DNA from 3 places in the Geobacillus sp. TFV-3 genome. Region 3 is predicted to be linked to each of the others. Evidence: riboswitches for the same ligand, from Rfam matches in the RefSeq annotation. Region 3 holds a riboswitch; each other region holds the start of a gene.
The links. Region 3 has a riboswitch for S-adenosylmethionine ahead of BJQ97_RS10640 (hypothetical protein). Riboswitches for the same ligand answer to the same signal wherever they lie in the genome.
Positions count from the first base shown of each region.

Region 1 (7,401 bases), 1.4 Mb from region 3:
ATGCTCCGAAGGAGGGGGATCAGCCTTATGAAGAAATGGAAACTCGCCTTGACGGTGCTGGCGGATTTGTTGCTTACCATTTTAACGATTATGGCGATTATCGCGTTTGCGCAAAGCTATTCCTTGTTTCCGAGCCCGCAAATGGTCACGGTGTTTTGGCAGCAATTTCAGCAGCTGTTTTGGAGCTTTTTTTATATTCGTGATATAACGGTTTCGCTCTCGCAATGGCACAATGCTCCCCTGCTCTCAACGATGATGGAGCCGTATGCCTATTCCCTTATTATTTTATGGGGGGCGCTGGCTGTTTCCTTCCTTATAGCCGTTACGGGAGCCTACATCTGCTTTTTGCTTCCGCGCCCGCTGCAAAAGATTGTTAAAGGAATCGCGTTTTTTCTTGAGTCGATCCCCGATGTTATCTTTATTTTTTCCACGCAACTGTTTGTCATCTGGGTGTTTAAAAAGACAGATTTGCTTATTGTCGATCCGGTTGCCGGTTTTGACAATGTATACGTGTTACCGATTGTAATGATTTCAATTTTGCCTTCAATTATGCTGTTCCAAATGACATTTCTTGCGTTTACGGAAGAAAAGGACAAGCCATACGTTGAATATGCGCTAGCCAAAGGCTTGTCAAAAACGGCAGTGCTATGGCGCCACATGTTCCGCAATGCGCTGATCACCGTGTTTTCTAACATGCAATATTTGTTTTGGTTTATGCTGTCGAACTTGTTAGTGACGGAATATTTGTTTAATATGCACGGATTTTTCCGGTTTTTGTATGAGCAGCGCCATACGCCGGAAGTAGTGGCTATCGGTCTTGCCATGCTGTTTTTGCCGTTTTACATCATTGATGTGGCCGGGAAACGAGTGATTGCTTATTTGACGGGAATAGAGAGGGGCGTAGCGTGATGCGCGCATTCCGTAACGTTTATTTTACGGCAGGGTTTATCATCGCGGCCGGTCTATTGCTGGCCAGTTTTTTATATTCTTATTGGCTGAAAGACATCATTCCACAGCCGCCGGAGCGGATCTACAATGAGGCTGGACGGCTCGTTGATGTTCCACCGTACCCGCCGAGCTGGGTCCATCTGTTTGGCGTCGACCGCCAAGGCGAAGATGTGTTTTGGAAAGTCATCGACGGGGCGAAATATACGATTTTCACCGCGTTGGCAGTCAGTTTGCTGCGGCTGGCGTTCGGGACGGTCGGCGGAATCATTTATGCTTTTTATTTACAGAAATTTCGTTTTATTGCCGAGTCCATCGTCCGCGCATTTCGTTTTGTGCCAGCGATATTTTTAACGATGCTCTTTTTTGCTTTCATTCCATTGGAGGAGCAAGGAGCCGGAATGGAAGTGTTGATAAAACAAATATTGGTGTTGGCGGCTGTTGCGCTTCCGCCGTTAATGCTGGTCATCGGCAATGATATCGCTGTCTTTTTACAAAATGAATTTGTCGTTTCTTCCCGGCTGATGGGAGCTAATAACTTTTGGCTCATCCGCAAGCACGTTCTCCCGTATATGCGGCCGCGGCTGTTTTTACTGTTTATCCAGCAGACGGTGCAGTCGCTCTTGCTGCTTGTGCATCTCGGAGCGTTTCAAATTTTGCTAGGAGGCGTAAAAATTATCGACAATTCCGATGGGTTGGGCCCTCCGGAGAAGGTGGCGATCTCTCTTTCGAACGAATGGTCCGGCTTGATCGGTCTTTCCTATCGGGAAATGATGCTTGACCAATGGATTGTTGTCGGGCCGTGTGTTGCCTTTATCGTTGCGATTTTTGCCTTCAAATTAATGGGAAAAGGGTTAGAGCAAGTGATCGACGAAAAAGGAAAACGGAAGCAGCGGAAAAAACAGCGGAGTTCAGCGGGAAAAACCGCTTCTTTTCCGCCGTAGCAGAGCGATTTTGAATTTGTACTTTATAAATAGGCTATCCTAAAAATAAGTGGTATACAAAGGATATAAACTTGATAGTATGGGCAATACAGCTTATTTTAACGTAATTTCCGAAAGAAGTCTCCCGCCTCAAGGAACGTGAAGGGCACAGCCCAGTGAGTAGGCGGGAGATGAATTTCGGTTGCCAATCGCCAACGAATATGATAGTCTATGGTTAGAACGGACACCTTCGGAATGAAGGGAAGCGTAAAGGGTTCTTGTGTGTGGCTTACCGTTCAGCAAACACGCACAAGTCGCTTGAAGCCTCCACCTCTAAGCGAAGTGTAGGTGGCGGGTAGTTCACCAAAGGATTCAGTGTCGGAGTCCAAAGCAAAGGAAAGAACAGAAAAAACGGCCGGACAGGGAACGGCTCCCTGTCCGGCCGGGTTCTTGTTAAACGAGCGGTCCGCCGAGTTTTTCAATGGACGGATCGATGTGGGCGAATTTTTGGAAGTTGGCGCGGAACTTTTGCGCCAGCTCTTTCGCTTTTTGTTCGTACGCCTGTTTGTCGGCCCATGTGTTTTGCGGCTGAAGGACGTCATCGGGCACGCCCGGGACGTGCGCCGGGATGGCGAGGCCGAAAATCGGGTCTTGCACCGTCTCGACGTTGTCGAGCTCCCCTTCGACGGCGGCTTGCACCATCGCGCGGGTGTAGGCGAGCTTCATGCGGCTGCCGACGCCGTACGGCCCCCCGGTCCAGCCGGTGTTGACCAAAAAGACGCGGACGTTGTGTTCGGCGATTTTTTGCCCGAGCATTTCCGCGTATTCGACGGCCGGGCGCGGCAAAAACGGCGCGCCAAAGCATGTCGAGAACGTCGCTTCCGGTTCAGTGACGCCGCGTTCGGTGCCGGCGAGCTTGCTTGTGTAGCCGCTCAAGAAATGGTACATCGCCTGTTCACGCGTCAGCTTGCTGATCGGCGGCAGGACGCCGAACGCATCGGCCGTCAAAAACACGATCGTGGACGGATGGCCGGCGACGCTCGGATCGATGATGTTTTGGATCGCTTGAAGCGGGTAGGCGGCGCGCGTGTTTTCCGTCAGCGTGCCGTCGTCGTAATTCGGCACGCGCGTCGCGTCATCGAGGATGACGTTTTCGAGCACCGCGCCGAAGCCGATGGCGTCAAAAATTTGCGGCTCTTTTTCACGCGATAGATGGATGCATTTTGCATAGCAGCCGCCTTCGATGTTGAAAATGCCTCGGCTTGACCAGCCGTGTTCGTCATCGCCGATCAAGCGGCGGTTCGGGTCGGTCGAAAGCGTCGTTTTTCCCGTTCCCGACAAGCCGAAAAAGAGGGCGACGTCGCCTTCCTGGCCGACGTTGGCCGAGCAGTGCATCGGCAGGATGCCTTGTTCCGGCAGCAAATAGTTCATCACCGAGAAAATCGATTTTTTCATTTCTCCGGCATATTCGGTGCCGCCGATCAACACGGTGCGCCGTTCAAACGAGATGATGATGAACGCTTCCGAGCGCGTGCCGTCCACATTCGGGTCGGCTTTAAAGTTCGGCGCGCAAATGACCGTAAATTGCGGCTCATGCGCGGCGAGCTCCTCGGCGCTCGGGCGGATGAACAGCTGATGGACGAACAAGTTGTGCCAAGCGAATTCGTTGACGACTTGAATCGGCAGCCGATATTTCGGATCGGCGCCGGCAAAGCCTTTAAACACGAACAGCTCATCTTTCTTCATTAAATAATCGAGCACTTTGTCGTACAGTTTATCAAACGTCTCCGGAGACATCGGTTGGTTGACCGCTCCCCAGTCGATCGTTTGCTTCGTTGATGGTTCTTCGACGATGTATTTGTCTTTCGGCGACCGTCCGGTGTACTTGCCGGTTGTCACCGCGACCGCCCCGGTGTGGGTCAGCCGTCCTTCATTCCGCTGCAGCACTTTCTCGACGAGCTCGGCGACGGACAGTTGATGGCGAACGTACGGTTTTTGCAGCAATACATCAAGCTTATTTGTCATGTTTGCGATCCCCATATTCAAAACCTGCCTTCTTTTTATAATCACTCTTGAAAATAGTATAACACATTTTTATTAATAGTCCATACTAATTGTGTGGGTTTTTCAAACTTTATTTTTCCCCATTTCCTTAGAGGGATGGTGAAAAACGACCGATTTCGCCGAACCCGTTGCTTTCGGATGAAAGAGAAGCGTTGATTTTACAGGACTTCTCAATTTGAGAAGGGAGTCCGTTTTCCGCGACTTTTCACTAAATCACCAGCCTTTTAGAGGACTGGTGATTTAACTGAAAATGCCGCTCTCCAGCGATGTTTTTCAAATTGAGAAATCCTGCAAAGCCGGTCCTTCATTTTCACGGAGAACCACTGATTGGAGAAGAACAGTGGTTTCTTCACCAGCCTTTTAGAGGAAAGAATTTTCGCGGCTGGAAATGATAAAAAATGAATTTTGATAGTTGACTTTGCCGATTCCATTGCGATATGATAAGTCATTGAACGGATACTCTTATCCCGAGCCGGTGGAGGGACAGGCCCGATGAAACCCAGCAACCGTCACAACTTTACATGTGTGAAATGGTGCTAACCTGTGGCAAGGCGCAGTCCTTGAACGATAAGAGTGAAAGGAAGCAATACGATTGCCATGACCTTTCCTCAGCCGTTACAGGAAAGGTTTTTTATATTGCGAAGGGAAAAAGGGAAATGAGTTCCGTGTCGCCACATTATGCCAAGAGGAGGAAACAAACCGAATGTCAGCCAAACGCCGCTTGTTTACTTCAGAGTCTGTGACGGAAGGACATCCGGATAAAATTTGCGACCAAATTTCTGATGCGATTTTGGATGCCATTTTGGAAAAAGACCCGAACGCCCGCGTCGCCTGCGAAACGAGCGTCACGACGGGACTTGTGCTCGTCAGCGGGGAAATCACGACATCAACGTACGTGGACATTCCGCGCATCGTCCGCGATACGGTCCGGGAGATCGGCTACACGCGCGCCAAATACGGGTTTGACGCCGATACGTGCGCGGTGTTGACGTCGATTGACGAACAATCGCCGGACATTGCGATGGGGGTTGACCGAGCGCTCGAGGCGCGTGAAGGCCAAATGACTGACGAGGAAATTGAAGCGATCGGCGCCGGCGACCAAGGGCTCATGTTTGGTTTTGCCTGCAATGAGACGGAAGAATTGATGCCGTTGCCGATTTCGCTTGCGCACCGCTTGGCGCGCCGCTTGGCGGAAGTGCGCAAAACGGACGTCCTGCCGTACTTGCGGCCGGACGGGAAAACGCAAGTGACGATTGAATACGATGAAAACGGCAAACCGGTGCGCGTCGATACGATCGTCGTTTCCGCGCAGCACCATCCGGAAATTACGCAGGATCAAATCCAACGCGACATTAAGGAGCATGTCATCAAGCCGGTCGTGCCGGCGGAACTGCTGGATGAGAACACGAACTATTTCATCAACCCGACAGGGCGGTTTGTCATCGGCGGTCCGCAAGGGGATGCCGGATTGACGGGGCGGAAAATCATTGTCGATACGTACGGCGGCTACGCCCGCCACGGCGGCGGCGCGTTCTCGGGCAAAGATCCGACGAAAGTCGACCGTTCGGCGGCGTATGCGGCCCGCTATGTCGCGAAAAACATCGTTGCGGCAGGATTGGCCGATAAATGCGAAGTGCAGCTCGCCTACGCGATTGGCGTTGCCCGCCCGGTCTCGATTTCGATCGATACGTTCGGCACGGGCAAAGTGTCGGAAGACATTTTGGTTGAAGTCGTGCGCAACAACTTCGATCTCCGCCCGGCGGGCATCATCAAAATGCTCGACTTGCGCCGCCCGATTTACAAACAGACGGCCGCTTACGGCCATTTTGGGCGTACGGACATCGACCTGCCGTGGGAGCGCACCGACAAAGCCGCCTTGTTGAAAGAACAAGCGCTGGCGTTGGCGGATAAGTGATGAAAGAAAAAGAGCTGCCTAACCTGATCACGGCAGCTCTTTTTTGTTGGCGCACGATGTCCGCTGTTGCTGCAGCGCTTTGTAATACTGCCCTTTCTCGACATATTCGCGGCGGATGCGCTCCATTTCACGGATGTCGTCGTCCGTCAGCTCGCGGACGACTTTCGCCGGCCGGCCGAGGGCGAGCGTGTTGGGCGGAATTTTTTTGCCCGGCGGCACTAAACTGCCGGCGCCGATAAACGCGCCTTCCCCGATTTCCGCGCGGTCCAAAATGATCGAGCCCATGCCGATCAGCGAGTTTTGGCGCACGATGGCGCTGTGCAAAATGACTTGATGGCCGACCGTCACGCCGTCTTCAATGATAAGCGGATTGTTTGGACTTTGATGCAAAATTGAGTTATCTTGAATATTGACCCGGTTGCCGATGATGGTCGGCGCCACGTCGCCGCGAATGACGGTGTTGAACCAAATGCTCGTCTCTTCGCCGATCACGACATCGCCGGTGATCGTCACATAGTCGGCGATAAAGGCGGAGGCGGCAATTTGCGGCGTTTTGCCTTTGTATGGGTAAATCATGGGCGTTCGTTCCTTTCTGTTGCAAAATCGATCGTTCACCATGTATTGTACAACGTTGCGTCCAAATCGCCAACGAAAGCGAGCGCGCCTAATCGGGATGGGTGAAAAACGTTTCTTTTCGCCCGATGAGTGGTTGGGATAGGGGAAGAAAATCCGATTTCACAAAGCTTCTCAACGTGGGAAGAACCGTTGTTGAGCGGCTTTTTCATTCCATGGCCCAACCCTTTTATGGTTTGCCCCGGCCGCATTGATGGCAATACTGGAAGACGAGATCGCAGGCTGTTCAGACGCGAAACGATTTTGGTTGCCGATAAGATGGAAATGCTAGGAGACGAGACCATGGTGTTTGCACCTGAGGTGAGCCGATTGAACATTCCGAAAAACCCCATCGCCTTGATGAAAATGGTGTATCGTGACGTGCTTCCGCTTGTCCACCGCGAGCTTGCCTATTGGCGGCGCCAAGCCGAGCGCATTCCCGATCCGGAATTGCGGCGCCAAGCGCTCGCGAGCATCGCGTCGAAAACGTTCCATTGCGAAGGCGGCTCTATTTTGGCGCTCTTAGCTGGAGAAAACATGGAGGATTGCATCCGCTTTATCGTTGCTTACCAGACGATCAGCGATTATTTGGATAATTTGTGCGACCGCAGCACCTCGCTTGATCCGCTTGACTTTCGCGCTTTGCATGATTCGATGCCCGACGCTTTGACGATCGGCGCGGAGCCGTCGAACTATTACCGCCATCGCCGCGAACAGGAGGACGGCGGCTATTTGCCGGCGCTCGTCCGCACGTGCCAAAAGGTGCTCGAGACGGTGCGCCATTATGAGACGATTGCCCCATTTTTGCATGAATTGGCCGGATATTATTGCGACTTGCAAGTGCATAAACATGTCGAAGCGAGCGAGCGGGTGCCGCGGCTGGAGAAATGGTTCGCGCAATACAAAGACGCCTTGCCGCCGATGGAATGGTATGAATTTTCC
Region 1 is NZ_MPSP01000001.1:680,386-687,786, forward strand. It holds gene BJQ97_RS03465 (ABC transporter permease subunit) at 28-909, shown strand; gene BJQ97_RS03470 (ABC transporter permease) at 909-1,889, shown strand; gene pckA (phosphoenolpyruvate carboxykinase (ATP)) at 2,322-3,908, opposite strand; SAM riboswitch class I at 4,392-4,506, shown strand; gene metK (methionine adenosyltransferase) at 4,636-5,847, shown strand; gene BJQ97_RS03485 (gamma carbonic anhydrase) at 5,875-6,423, opposite strand; gene BJQ97_RS03490 (tetraprenyl-beta-curcumene synthase family protein) at 6,763-7,401, shown strand, end outside.
Region 1: linked by a shared signal. The riboswitch ahead of metK (methionine adenosyltransferase) and the one ahead of BJQ97_RS10640 (hypothetical protein) in region 3 are both predicted to bind S-adenosylmethionine.

Region 2 (7,401 bases), 560 kb from region 3:
CTGCTGTTCTAAGGTGACCTTAGCCATGAACAACCTTCCTTTCTTTCGCGGCCGCTTCTTTTTCGTGAATGTAGCGGACAAGCTCGACCGTCATGTCATAGCGCAAAAACGGCGTGATCAAATAAATGCCGTTAAACAAATCGAACGTAGCGTCAATGAGCGATTTTGCGATGGCGATCCCTTCGCGCGCTGCTTGCACCGGGTCGCCGCCGCAGGCGGCCATGCGGGCGCGAATTTCATCGGAAAGGGTGATCCCCGGCACTTCATGATGCAAAAACTCGGCGTTGCGCGCGCTCACAAGCGGCATAATGCCGATGTAAATCGGCGTGTCAAGGTGTTTCGTCGCCTCGTATATTTGTACGATTTTTTCTTCCGAGTAAACGGGTTGGGTCAAGAAATAGTGAGCGCCGCACTGAATTTTTTTCTCCATCCGCTCGACCGCTTTATCCAAATGGCGAACGTTCGGATTGAACGCCGCGCCGATCGAGAAATTCGTTTTTTGCCCAAGCGGTTTGCCCGAGTATGCCATCCCTTCGTTAAACTGGCGGATCAAGCGGATCAAATCGAACGAGGAGACATCATACACCGACGTCGCTCCCGGGAAGTCGCCGATTTTCGACGGATCGCCGGTAATGGCGAGCACGTCGGTGATGCCGAGCGTATGCAAGCCCATCAAATGCGACTGCAAGCCGATCAAATTGCGATCGCGGCATGTAATATGCACAAGCGGGCGGACGCCGAGCCGCTCCTTGATGATCGTGGCGACAGCGGCGTTGCTGATGCGCGGCGTGGCGAGCGAGTTGTCAGCCAACGTCAGCGCGTCGATGCCGGCGTCATGGAGCGCCTTCGCCCCGGCAAGAAACTTGTCAATCCCCAATTTTTTCGGCGGATCCAGCTCCACAATGACCGAGCGGCGCGTGCGGGCGAGCTCGGGAAGAGGCGTGGCCGCTGACGGGATGTCAGCGGAAACAGATACAGAGATGGCGCGCCGTTTCACCGTTTTTTCCGTCACCGGCGTTCGGTCGGAGAGCGCTTTTGCCATCGCTTCAATATGTTTCGGCGTCGTGCCGCAGCACCCGCCGATCAAGCGCACCCCTTGGTCGCGGAACGCTTTGGCCGTTTCCTCGAAATATTCAGCGTTCGTCTCATAGACAAGCCGGCCGTCGCGGTAATCTGGAAGGCTGGCGTTCGGGTAGGCCGACAAAAACGCCTGCTTTGGCAGCGGCACTTCCTCGAGCGACTGAAGCATATAGTACGGCCCCAGCCGGCAGTTGAGCCCGACGACATCGGCCCCGAGCGCCTCTAGGCGGGCAAGGGCGTCCGCGAGCGGCGTGCCATCTTGCAAGACGCCGACTTCATGAAGCGAGACGTGAGCGATAAGCGGCAAGTCAGTCTCTTTGCGGGCGATGGCAAGCACTGTCTCCAACTCTTCCAAATCGTAATACGTCTCGAGCAGTACGCCATCAACCCCTTCCGCTAGCAACACAAACAGCTGCTCGCGAAATGTCCGCTTCACTTCTTCGAGCGTGACGACGCTTTTGTTTAACGTTCGCAGCCCTCCGATCGTCCCGAGCACGTATGCTCTCCCGTTGGTTGCTTGTTTCGCCAGCCTAACAGCGGCGCGATTGATCGCCGGCACATCGTCTTGCAAGCCGTAGCGGGCGAGTTTCACATAGTTGGCGCCGTATGTATTCGTCTGAATGACATCGGCGCCCGCGGCGATATACGCCTCGTGAATATGAACGATTTCATCTGGATTGGATAGATTCAATTCTTCAAAACAACGGTCGATGCCGTGCGAATATAGAAGCGTCCCCATCGCTCCGTCAGCGATGAGAATGCGTTTTTTCAACTCATCCAGCAATCCCACGTTCCATTCCCCCGTTTCTCCGTAGTAAAAGAAAAAAGCCTTCTAAGAAGAAGACTTTTCATTCGCTTCTTCTTATCTTCCAGGCTTCCGCCTGTCTGGATTTAGCACCTTGGCCGCGGGCCAGGTTGCTGAGGGTTCACCGGGCCAGTCCCTCCCCCTCTCTTGATAAGAATGCCGGTATGAAATTTGTGCGGTGACGTTTTGATGATTACTATATAATTTAATGTATTTTTCGAAATTATTCAATACGGTGAAGCAAGGAAATTTCAAAAAAAAGAATTTCCCGAATCAAGGGAGAAGCGCTTTCCCACATCGGGGGCAAAATTGGAAATCGTGCCGCACATGCCCGCCGCAATGAGGACAATGCTTGTTTGGCTGTTTATGGCTTCCGAATCGGACGTTCAGCGGGTCGGGCTCTTCCTCGCTGTCGACAATGTCCAACAAGGACATGCGCTGTTTTCCCGTCGCGTTTTTGTAATGATAAATCCCTTGAAACACGCCGATGGCGATGACGACAAGGCCGAAAAACGGAAAAAAGCGGGCGGCGGGAAACGGCGAATCAGCGGTGATGGAGAATGCCATCACCATCCAAAAGATGCCGAACAACACAGCGGCGATGCTTCCAATCAATCCTTGCATCGACGGGCCGCGGCCGGGTTTGATGCTTTTCAAGTTTATTCCTCCTAACCAATATATCGTAACTCCATTATAATAGAAAAAACTGGTTTTTACTATCCTCAACTGTTAGTCCAGCTCGGGAGAAAAGGGTGTTTTCGATCTATTGACTTGAGCGAAGAAAATGTTGCGGCTTCCTGATCCAATCCGAATGGTCAGCCGTTTTTTTATTTTTTAGCATTGGCATGGGCGGGAAGATGGTTCAACGATCGTTTTGTCGTTGCACTTTCGCTGCCCCTATGTTCTAATTAGGAATGATAGAAATGAAGAAGACGGGGGGCTGGAAGTGAACGGAGAAGAAATCATCCGCTTCGAGCGAGTGACGAAGGAATATGACGGCATGACTGTATTGGATGATGTCAGCTTTGCGATTGAGCGCGGAAAGTTTTATACGCTGCTTGGGCCGTCGGGGTGCGGGAAGACGACGATTTTGCGGCTGATTGCGGGGTTTATCGAGCCAACGCAAGGAACGATTTATTTCCATGGGAAGCCGATTCAGAACGTCCCGCCGAACAAGCGGCAAGTCAATACTGTTTTTCAAGATTACGCCTTGTTTCCGCATCTTGACGTATTTGAAAACGTCGCCTTTGGCTTGCGCGTGAAAAAAATGAAAGAAGCAGACATTCACCGCAAAGTGAGCGAAGCGCTCCAGTTTGTCAACTTGGAAGGATATGAGCGCCGCCGCATTCAAGAGATGTCCGGCGGCCAGCGGCAGCGCGTCGCGATTGCCCGGGCGATTGTGAATGAGCCGGAAGTGCTGCTTCTGGATGAGCCGCTGTCGGCGTTGGATTTGAAGCTGCGGACGGAAATGCAGTACGAACTTCGTGAACTGCAGCGCCGGTTGGGGATCACGTTTATTTTCGTCACGCATGATCAAGAAGAAGCGCTGGCGATGTCTGATTACATTTTTGTTCTAAATAAAGGGAAAATTCAGCAGTTTGGAACCCCAAAAGAAATTTACGATGAGCCAGTGAACCGGTTTGTCGCCGATTTTATCGGGGAATCGAACATTCTACCAGGGCGCATGATCGAAGATTTTCTTGTCGAGTTTGCCGGCCAGCGCTTCGTTTGCGTCGACCGCGGCTTTGCCCCGAATGAACCGGTCGACGTCGTCATCCGCCCGGAAGATTTGGAACTCGCAGCGCCGGAAGCCGGCCAGATCGTTATTCGTGTCGATTCGCTCTTATTCCGCGGCGTCCATTATGAAATTTGCGGCTACGATGAAAACGGGAATGAATGGCTTGTCCATTCGACGAAAAAGGCGGAAGTCGGGGAAACGGTCGGCCTTCGTTTTGAACCGGAAGCGATTCACGTCATGCGGGCCGAAAGGGAGGACGGGAGCGAATGATGGAGCGGACGTGGCGGAACTGGTATTTAGTTCCTTATGGCATTTGGTTGGTATTGTTTGTCATCGCTCCAATCGTCTTTTTATTATACGAATCGTTTTTGGATATAGATGGACATTGGACATTGGCCAATTATGAAAAAGTGATGACGCCCATTTATGTAAAAATGATGGCGTATTCGTTTTGGTACGCGTTTTTGATTACCCTTGTGTCGCTGTTGATTGGCTATCCGACTGCCTATTGGCTGACAAAAACGAAGCACAAGCAGTTATGGCTGTTGCTGCTCATCTTGCCGATGTGGGTGAATTTGCTGCTGAAGGTGTATGCGTTTTTAGGGCTGTTCGGCACGTACGGTTTGGCCAACGCCCTGTTGCAGACGCTTGGCATCGGCGCACGGCAGCTGTTGTTTACCGATTTCAGCTTTGTGTTTGTATCGGTGTACATTTTTATTCCGTTTATGGTGCTGCCGATTTTTAATGCTCTGGAAGAATTGCCGCCGTCGCTCATTGATGCAGCCCGAGATTTAGGCGCTTCGGCGTGGACGACGTTTCGCCGCGTCGTCTTCCCGCTCACGCTTGGCGGGGTGAAGGCCGGCTGCCAAGCGGTATTCATCCCAGCGCTGTCGTTGTTTATGATTACGCGTCTTGTCGCGGGCAACCGCGTCATTACGCTCGGCACCGCCATCGAGCAGCACTTCCTTGTCACACAAGATTGGGGGATGGGGGCGACGATCGCCGTTGTCTTAATGGCGGCGATGGCCGTCATTGTCGTCTTGACAGGAACTGGAAGGAAAGAGGGAAGCCGATGAAACGGACACATTGGTGGGGGCGCGTGTATCTTTTGGTCGTGTTTGCCGTGATGTATACGCCGATTGTCTATTTGATGTATTATTCGTTCAACAGCGGCGGGGCGATGCACGATTTTCAATCGTTCACCTTGAAATGGTATCGGGATGTATTGTCGGACGATCGATTGTTGATGATCGTGCTGAATACGATTGTCATCGCCTTATTGTCCGCGGCGATCGCCACGATTTTAGGAGTCATGGGGGCATTGGCGATTTACTATGTCAAGCGGCAGCGGGCGAAAAACGCCCTTCTCGCCCTCAACAACGTGCTGATCGTCAGCCCGGACGTCATCATCGGCGCTTCGTTTTTGCTGTTGTTTACGATCGCTGGCATTCAACTAGGGTTTACATCTGTGCTGTTGTCCCATATCGCTTTTAGCGTGCCGATTGTTGTATTGATGGTGCTCCCTAAACTGGAGGAAATGAGCCCGACGTTGATCGATGCGGCGCGCGATTTAGGGGCGGGGCCTTGGCAAGTGCTGTCGGGCGTGGTGCTGCCGTTTTTGGCGCCGAGCATATGGGCGGGCTTTTTCATGGCGCTCACGTATTCGCTCGATGATTTTGCCGTGACGTTTTTCGTCACCGGCAACGGCTTTTCAACGCTGTCGGTGGAAATTTATTCGCGGGCGCGCCAAGGCATTTCGCTGTCCATTAACGCCCTGTCGACGCTGTTATTTTTCTTTACGATGCTGCTTGTCGTCGGCTATTATGTGCTCAGTCAAAAAGGCGGCCGAGTGTACGGAATAGGGGGGCGAAAGTAGGTGAAACGGCTTGTTGAAGGGTTTGCGGCCGTGTTCATCGCGGCGTTCGCTCTCATGTTTATCACCGAGCGGTTGAACGAAGCGGAAGGGTACGGCAGTGGCAAAACAGTGACCGTTTACAACTGGGGCGATTATATTGACCCCGCGCTCATTCGTCAATTTGAGAAAGAAACGGGTTGGAAAGTCATTTACCAGACGTTTGATTCCAATGAAGCGATGATGGCGAAAATCGCCCAAGGCGGGACGACGTTTGATGTCGCCGTTCCGTCGGACTACGCCATCAGCAAAATGATCGAGGAAAAACTGCTCCTGCCGCTCGATCACGACAAGCTGCCGAATCTAAAATATATTGAACCGCGGTTTCTCAACTTGTCGTTTGATCCGCACAACCGGTATTCGGTGCCGTATTTTTGGGGGACGGTCGGCATCGTCTACAACAAGAAAATGCTTGGCGGCAAGACAATCACCAGCTGGAACGACTTATGGGACCCGGACTTGCGCAATCAAATTTTGCTTGTCGACGGAGCGCGCGAAGTAATGGGCATGGCGTTAAACAGCCTCGGCTATTCGCTCAATGAGACGAACAAAGCCCATCTGCAAGAAGCAAAGCGAAAGCTCGATCGGCTCATGCCCAATGTGAAGGCGATTGTCGGCGATGAAATCAAGATGCTTCTCGCCAATGAGGAAGCGGCCGTTGGTGTCGTCTGGTCGGGCGATGCGGCGGAAATCATCGCGGAAAATGACAAGCTCGACTATGTCGTGCCGAAAGAAGGCTCCAACTTATGGTTTGACAACATGGTCATTCCGAAAACAGCGAAAAACATCGAAGGGGCGCATGCGTTTATCAATTTTATGCTCGACCCGAAACACGCGGCGCAAAACGCCGAGTATGTCGGCTATTCGACGCCGAACAAAAAGGCGCTTGCCTATTTGCCAAAAGACATCGCCGGTGATCGGCGCTTTTACCCTGATTTGGATTCGGCAGGGCATTTGGAAGTGTACGAAAACTTAGGAAAGCGAATGCTCGCCTACTACAACGAGCTGTTTTTAGAGTTCAAGATGCAGCAAAAGTGAACAAGCGATGTCCCCTTTACCGACGAAGCGAGCGCCGTCTTCATCCATGAGGACTGGCGCTCGCTTTTTGGCGGAAGGGCTGAGCGGTTTCTTTTTTTTTCGGGATGGTCAGTGTTTTCCAGCGATCGGCGTTCAGATGTTTGGTAATATAGACGATTTGTCTGATATGATATGAATAATGGTGTGCTACAGGTGGTGCGGTGACGGTAAAAGTGAGAAAGCCGTTGCGATGTACTAAAATGATGTGGCGGTGAATGTAGACGAGATTGTATTGGAACGACATTGAGAAGAACGAACATATCCGGGGGCGCTGCGTCCTATAAGGTCGGACAGTGTCAGGATTTTTGTTTGCAGGAAGTGCTCACCATGTTTGCCAAGTGTGTCATTATTTGTATAGCATAGAGGGATTTTCGTCTTGATCTCTCATTTCTCCTTCTCGTGCAGAAAATCAGGAGGATTTTTCATCCAGATGTCGAATGAGTGCTTAAAACATAAGGTTGTTGAGCAATAAAAAGAAGATGGCCAATAAGGGGGCACGAGGATGAACATTCATAAGTTCGTGATGCCCGAAGTGATTTTTGGCAACGGTTCCATTCATCAAGTAGGGGAAAGTTGTCTAAGGCTTGGTGCGACAAATGTGTTGATTGTCAGCGATCCAGGTGTTGCGGAAGCCGGTTGGCTCGATGTTGTCATTAAGAGTTGCAGGCAGGTAGGATTAAAATACACGATATTTTGTGATGTAACAATAAATCCAAAGGATGAAGAAGTGACAAAAGGCTGTGAAGCATATCTTGAAAATGAATGCGATGCTATCATTGGAATCGGTGG
Region 2 is NZ_MPSP01000001.1:2,665,297-2,672,697, reverse strand. It holds gene metH (methionine synthase) at 1-27, opposite strand, end outside; gene BJQ97_RS13480 (bifunctional homocysteine S-methyltransferase/methylenetetrahydrofolate reductase) at 20-1,870, opposite strand; SAM riboswitch class I at 1,940-2,042, opposite strand; gene BJQ97_RS13475 (zinc ribbon domain-containing protein) at 2,159-2,542, opposite strand; gene BJQ97_RS13470 (ABC transporter ATP-binding protein) at 2,832-3,893, shown strand; gene BJQ97_RS13465 (ABC transporter permease) at 3,890-4,699, shown strand; gene BJQ97_RS13460 (ABC transporter permease) at 4,696-5,499, shown strand; gene BJQ97_RS13455 (ABC transporter substrate-binding protein) at 5,500-6,573, shown strand; partial or broken gene BJQ97_RS18085 (DUF1572 family protein) at 6,614-6,757, opposite strand; gene BJQ97_RS13445 (iron-containing alcohol dehydrogenase) at 7,115-7,401, shown strand, end outside.
Region 2: linked by a shared signal. The riboswitch ahead of BJQ97_RS13480 (bifunctional homocysteine S-methyltransferase/methylenetetrahydrofolate reductase) and the one ahead of BJQ97_RS10640 (hypothetical protein) in region 3 are both predicted to bind S-adenosylmethionine.

Region 3 (7,401 bases):
GACGAGTGAAGATATTTTCACGAATCCACAACACATTTATACGAAGCGGCTTTTGTCCGCGATTCCGAACGCTGACCCGCGTGAGCGCGGTCGACAGGCGGCGTTGCGCCGTGAGGTGGAGATGGAATATGCGCAAGCGTATTCGCGCTATTTTGATGAAAGCGGCCGGGCGTATCCGCTTAAATCCATTTCGCCGACTCATTCCGTAGCCATTCCGTAAAGAAGGAGGCGAAACGATGCTGAAGTTTATTTTGCGTCGAATCTTGATCATGATTCCGCAGCTGTTTTTGTTAAGCGTCCTCATTTTTTTGCTGGCAAAGGCGATGCCGGGCGATGCGTTGACCGGCCAACTGGCAGCCAATCCGAAAATGGATCCGCAAACGTTGGAAGAGATGAAAGAAAAGCTTGGGTTAAACGACCCGGTACATATTCAATACATCCGCTGGGTGAAAAACATGCTTCACGGTGATCTCGGCCTGTCTTACACCCATCAGCAGCCGGTCACGGACTTGCTGGCCGGAAGAATAGGAAATACCGTATTGTTATCGGCGGCTATTTTAGTTTTGACCTATCTCATCGCCATTCCGCTTGGCATCGTGTCCGGACGGTGGACCGACACGTGGGCTGACAAGCTCATTGTCGGCTACAGCTATATTGGTTATGCGACTCCGCTCTTTATCTTTGCGTTGATTATGTTGTTTATTTTCGGCTTTCATCTCGGTTGGTTTCCGACCGGCGGGAGTGTGGACATTCAAGTTGAGGAAGGGACGCTTGCCTACTATTTAAGCAAACTGAACCATCTCATGCTTCCGGCCTTGTCCGGAGCGCTTATTAACACGGTTGTGACCATTCAATATTTGCGCAGCGAAATCATCGATACGAAAGTGAAAGATTTCGTGAAAACGGCACGCGCCAAAGGAGTGCCGGAGCGGCACGTTTACTGGCGGCACATTTTGCGCAATTCGTTTTTGCCGATCGCGGCTTTTTTGGGATATGAAATTACTGGGCTTATTGGCGGGTCGGTCTTTTTAGAGTCGATTTACAGCTATCCTGGGCTTGGTCAGTTGTTTTTGCAGTCGATTATGCAGCGCGACTACAGCGTCGTGACGGCGCTCGTCATGATTTCCGGCGTGGCGACGCTAGTGGGGACATTGTTGTCCGACATCATTTTAAGTGCGGTCGACCCGCGCATTCGCATTGAGTAGGAAGGGAGGAAGGCATTGAACATGAAAATCGAGGTCAACAGCCCTGCACCAGTCGACATAACCGTTGAAAAAAGCCCTTCCGCCCTCTCGATTATGTGGCGGGAGCTCGTCCGTGATCGGCTCGCTCTTGTCTCTCTTATTATATTGACCATCATTTTGCTGATCGTCTATGGAGCTTCGATTTTTTTAGATCAAGAGGAAATTGTGAAAGTGGACTTTTTGGCCATCCACTCGCCGCCATCGGCGGAACATTGGCTCGGTACTGACTACGGCGGCCGCGATGTGTTCGGTCAACTGATTATCGGCGCCCGCAATTCCTTTACGATCGGGCTGGCCATTACGTTGATCACTGGGGCGATCGGCCTCGTTGTCGGGTTGGTGGCCGGCTATTTCGGCGGTTGGGTTGACAATGTCATTATGCGCATCATCGACTTCATTCTTGTCTTGCCATTTTTGATGCTGGTCATCGTGTTTGTGGCGATTGTGCCGAAATACAACGTCATGACGTTTATTTTGATTATGAGTGCATTTTTATGGACCGGCAAAGCTCGGCTCATCCGTGCGAAAACGCTCGCTGAGCGCGAGTTGGATTACGTAAGCGCCTCAAAGACGCTTGGAACGCCGGATTGGAAAATCATTTTGTTTCAAATTTTGCCGAATTTAAGCTCCATTATCATCGTCAATTTGACGTTGAATTTAGCCGGCAACATTGGCATTGAATCCGGGCTCACTTACCTTGGATTCGGCCTGCCGGAAAGCACGCCGAGCTTGGGGACGTTGGTCAGCTATGCGACCAACCCGGACGTGCTGCAAAACAAATGGTGGGTATGGCTGCCTGCATCATTGCTCATTTTAGTGATGATGCTGTGCATAAATTTCATCGGCCAAGCGTTAAAACGTGCGGCTGATGCAAGACAACGATTAGGATAAAGGGGGAAGAAAACAGTGAAGAAAAAGTGGTTGGCGGCGCTGGCCGCGCTCTTGCTCGTGCTCGCCGGATGCACGAGCAACTCGTCGACGACTGGAGGAGGAGACAAAAACAAACCGGCTGCGCAAAAAGAAGACATCAGCAAATTCCCGATGACCGTGAAAAACGACGGGAAAATCATCGATGGCGGCGTGTTGAAATACGGCCTTGTGTCCGACACGCCATTTGAAGGAACGCTCAGCTACGCATTTTACACGGGAGCTCCAGATGCTGAAATTTTGCAATTTTTTGATGAGTCGCTTTTCCGTACGAACGGCGACTATGAAATTACGAACGATGGCGCCGCCACGTATGAGCTGTCCGACGACAAAAAAACGATGACGATTCGCATTAAGGACAATGTCAACTGGCATGACGGCCAGCCGGTGACGGCGGAAGACTTGGAGTATGCGTATTTGGTCATCGGCCATAAAGATTATACCGGTGTCCGCTACGGCGACGCGCTCATCCAAGACATCGTCGGCATGGACGAATACCATAGCGGCAAAGCCAATAAAATCGCCGGCATTAAAGTGGTCGACAAAAAGACGTTGACGATCACATGGAAGCATGCGAACCCGTCTGTGTTGACCGGCATTTGGGCGTACCCGCTGCCGAAGCATTATTTGAAAGACGTGCCAATCAAACAATTGGCGCAATCGGATAAAATCCGAAAAAATCCGATCGGCTTTGGCCCGTTTAAAGTGAAGAAAATCGTGCCAGGCGAATCGGTGGAGTTCGTCCGAAACGATGACTACTGGGCCGGCAAGCCGAATTTGGAAGGGGTCATTCTGAAAGTCGTCAGCCCGAAAGTGGTGCTGCAAGCGTTGAAAAAAGGCGATATCGACATTGCGGAATTCCCGACGGATCAATATCCGAATGCGAAGGGAACGAAAAACATTCAGTTTATTGGCAAAGTCGACTTGGCCTACAACTACATCGGCTTTAAACTCGGCCATTGGGATGCGAAAAAGCAAGAAAATGTGATGGACAACCCGAAATTCCAAAACAAAAAGCTGCGCCAAGCGATGGCATATGCCATCAACAACCAAGAGGTGGCCGACCGCCTGTACCACGGCTTGCGCTTCCCGGCGACAACGCTCATTCCGCCGTCGTTCCCGGGTTATCATGATAAAACAATCAAAGGGTACACGTATAACCCGAAAAAAGCGAAACAGCTGCTCGACGAGGCCGGCTATAAAGATGTGGATGGCGATGGCCTGCGCGAAGACCCGAACGGCAAAAAGTTCACGATCAACTTCTTGGCGATGAGCGGCGGCGACATTGCCGAGCCGTTGGCGAAGTTTTATATGCAAGGCTGGAAAGATGTCGGCTTGGATGTCCAATTAGTGGACGGCCGCTTGGCGGAATTTAACTCGTTCTATGACATGGTTGAAAAAGACGATCCGAAAGTCGATGTGTACGCCGCCGCGTGGGGGACGGGAACAGACGTCGACCCGTACGGATTGTACGGCCGCAACGTCATGTTCAACTACTCGCGCTGGGTGAATGAGAAAAACGATGAACTGCTTGAAAAAGGCCATTCCGAGCAGGCATTTGACAAAGAATACCGCCGGAAAATTTATAGTGAGTGGCAAAAGTTGATGAACGAAGAAGTGCCGGTTATTCCAACGTTGTATCGTTCGGCCCTCTACGCGGTCAACAACCGCGTCGCCAACTTCACGGTCGATCCAAGCTCGAAGCTGACATGGAAAGACGTCGGAGTCACATCAGAACAGCCGGAAGTGGCGGAATAAGCGAAAAATGGTTGCTGTCGCGGGTTGTGTATGATCACATAAAAGACAAATTGCATACGCCTTATCAAGAGTGGGCGAGAGAACGGGCTTGATGACCCCACAGCAACCTGCCGCCGGCAAGGTGCTAACACCCGCAAAGCGGTTTCGCTTTGGATGATAAGAATGGCTCATGACCCCCTTCGCATCATTCCGAGGCGCAGGGGGTTTTTGATTGATGGGAGGTGAGAGAAACGGTGGCGGAACTTTATTCTCTCCGCGCCTGCATGGTGTCGCACTTGCCGGCCGCGGCGTTCGCTGTTCATGTGATGCGCTGCGTGCAGGCGGAGCTCATCCGGTTTGACCCGCAAGCGGCGGTGCATGTCGACCGCGGGGACGGATACGTTCATTTGTATGGAAAAGCGCAAGGAACAGCCTTTTCGGTTTTGTTGACCAACAGCGAGGCGGACGAATGGAAGGCGGACGGACCGTACGCCCTTGACCGCTACATATGGACAGAGCTCGGGAAAAAAGAGATTTTCCCTGCGCGCATGACGCCGTATTTATGGTCGGTGTTTTCAAGTCCATAATGGAAAGGGAGAGCGAGCAATGGCAGTTAAAAAGTTCGAGCATGTCGGCATTCAAGTGAAAGACATTGAGACATCGAAGGAGTTTTATCAAAATGTCGTCGGCCTTGAGCTGCTAAGCGAGATGATCCATACGAACGGAACGATGAAACTGGCGTTTTTAGGACTTGACGGTTCGATCATCGTTGAGTTGATCGAAGGGTACAACCCGAACTTGCCGACGGAAGGAAAAGTGCACCATGTGGCGTTTACGGTGGAAGGCATCGAGCAAGAGAAAGAACGGCTCAAGTCGCTCGGTGTCCCGCTTGTTTGGGACGACATTACGACGCTTCCGAACGGGGCGAAATATTTGTTTTTCCTTGGCCCGGATGGGGAATGGATCGAGTTTTACGAGCCGGGACGATAAATCCGGCAAGGAGAAGGCGGCCGCATGGGCCGCCTTTGTCCGTTTCAGCGCTGTTTGGCCAAAGAAGCAGGAAAATGGGAGGCGCACCACGTATAGTAAAAAGAGAGAGGAGGAAAATGAGATGGAGCCGCAAGTTATTCACGCCATTCAAGACGACTATCCGGATGAATTTGCCTGGTGCTATGGCTGCGGGCGGCTGAATGAACACGGCCACCATTTCCGCACCGGATGGCAAGGGGACAAGACGGTGACGGTGTATACGCCGCGCCCGGAGCATACAGCGATTCCTGGGTTTGTGTACGGCGGGCTGATCGCCTCGCTTATTGACTGTCATGGGACAGGATCAGCGGCGCTGGCGTTGCATCGGAAAAACGGCCATGAACCAGGCAGTGGGGAAACGCCGCCGCGCTTTGTCACGGCGTCGCTTCACGTTGATTTCGTCAAACCGACGCCGCACGGGGTGCCCCTTGTCGCCGTCGGGACGGTGACAGAAATTCATCCAAAAAAATGGAAAGTTGATACGGAAGTGTTCGCCAACGGCGAACTGTGCGCTCGCGGCCAAGTCGTGGCCGTCGTCATGCCGAAAACGTTTGTCCGCACCTAACAAGCAGCGAAAAGCGCCGGAGAGAGGCTGTTTTTGACAGCGTTTTCTCCGGTGCTTCGCTCGTTGCGCCCGGGCCGCTTTGGCATCGGCTTTCCGCGCATGATTCCCCTTTGGTCCATGGATAAAAGCGCTTTTTTCACGGTTTATCCATAATCAGCACCGATGATGTCGCGCTCGCCACGTCTTTGCCGTTTTGCCGCACGATGGCGGTCACATAAGCGACGGTTTTCCCGAACTTTTCCACCCTAGCCTCGATTTCGGCTTCTCCAGCCGCCACCGGGCGGTGAAACGTCGTCTGCAAGTTAATGGAGGCGTGCATTTGGTCATCGCGAAGCAAGGTCGTCACCGCATAAGCCATGAGAATGTCCGCCGCCGCTCCGACAAATCCGCCCATAATCACCCCGTTGCCGTTGAGCAGCGATTCGCTGATCGTCCATACGCCTTTCGCACAGCCGTCTCGGGCTTCCGTCAAGCGGACGCCAAGCGACTTGTCGCACGGCGGCGGCGCGCTTTGACCGGCGATGACATCGTGCAAGTTGGTCATTGGCTTCATCTGGAACACCCTTTCTGTTGTCAATCATGTTTTTTTATTCGCCAAACGGCGGCGATTTCCTCTTTTCACGTCCGTGAGGAGGAGAACGGCAAAGCGGCAGCGAAAGAAACAAGAAGCTGATGATGGAAAGGAGATGGTCTCATGTATCAACCGCCAGACGCCTTCCGTTGGACGGGGCGGATTGACAGCGTGAGCGATGAGCGGGCGTTTCGCCTTCATCAGCGCATTCGCCTGCTTGATTTAACGAATCGATTCGAATCATTGGAGCGCGCCGCCGCATTCATTGGATTTGCGTGCGACGAAGGAGTGCGCCGCAACCAAGGCCGTCAAGGAGCGAAAGAGGCGCCGGCCGCCATTAAAGCGGCACTGGCGCGGCTGCCTTGGCATCTTCCGGAAGGGGTGGTCGTCTATGACGCAGGCGATGTCGTTTGCGTTGATGAACAACTCGAACAAAGCCAGGCGGAACTTGGAACGATGGTCGCCCGCCTGTTGCGAAGCGGCATTGCGCCTATTGTGATCGGCGGCGGCCATGAGACGGCGTACGGCCATTACTTAGGCGTTCGCGAAGCGCTCGGGCCCAAGGCAAGCATTGGCATCATCAACATTGACGCCCATTTCGATTTGCGTCCATACGATGACGGTCCGACATCGGGAACGATGTTTCGGCAAATATTGGATCAAGACGGCCGAGCCAGCTACTTCTGCCTTGGCATTCAACGGCTCGGCAACACAGCGGCGCTGTTTGCGGCGGCCGAGAAGTACGGTTGCCGGTACATGATGGAAGACGAGCTGACCGCAGGGCCGATTGAGGCCGCCTATGCACAAATCGAGGAGTTTGCCGCTCATCACGATGCCGTGATGTTCACCATTTGCATGGACGCCATCAGCGCCGCGGCTGCGCCGGGAGTGAGCGCGCCGTCGCCGTTTGGACTCGCTCCATCTTTGGCGCGCGCCCTCATCCGCCGGATCGTCTCCCATCCGAACACCGTCAGCGTTGACCTTTGCGAAGTCAACCCGCTCTTGGATGAAGGCGGGAAAACGGTGGCGTTAGCCGCTGCCTTTTGCATGGAGACGATCCTTCATTTCCAACGCTTACAGCCAAGGCGGTGAGAACGTGAAATTGGTTATTGCCGAACGGGACGACAAGGAACGGGAGGCGATCCGCTGGCTCGTTTCCGCGTATTCGCTGCCAATCGAGCATGTGTACACGGCGGCCAATGTGGAGGAGATGATGGCGCTTCTTGAGCGGGAGGCGCCGGAACTGTTATACGTCGAACTGGATATGATTCCGTATGAACGATGGCCGAAGGCGACATCCCACGTCCGCTTGTTTTGCCAACGCGTCA
Region 3 is NZ_MPSP01000001.1:2,109,512-2,116,912, reverse strand. It holds gene BJQ97_RS10660 (ABC transporter ATP-binding protein) at 1-220, shown strand, start outside; gene opp4B (oligopeptide ABC transporter permease) at 237-1,205, shown strand; gene BJQ97_RS10650 (ABC transporter permease) at 1,227-2,135, shown strand; gene opp4A (oligopeptide ABC transporter substrate-binding protein) at 2,151-3,929, shown strand; SAM riboswitch class I at 3,988-4,092, shown strand; gene BJQ97_RS10640 (hypothetical protein) at 4,163-4,495, shown strand; gene BJQ97_RS10635 (VOC family protein) at 4,515-4,898, shown strand; gene BJQ97_RS10630 (PaaI family thioesterase) at 5,020-5,502, shown strand; gene BJQ97_RS10625 (PaaI family thioesterase) at 5,639-6,055, opposite strand; gene hutG (formimidoylglutamase) at 6,197-7,165, shown strand; gene BJQ97_RS10615 (helix-turn-helix domain-containing protein) at 7,170-7,401, shown strand, end outside.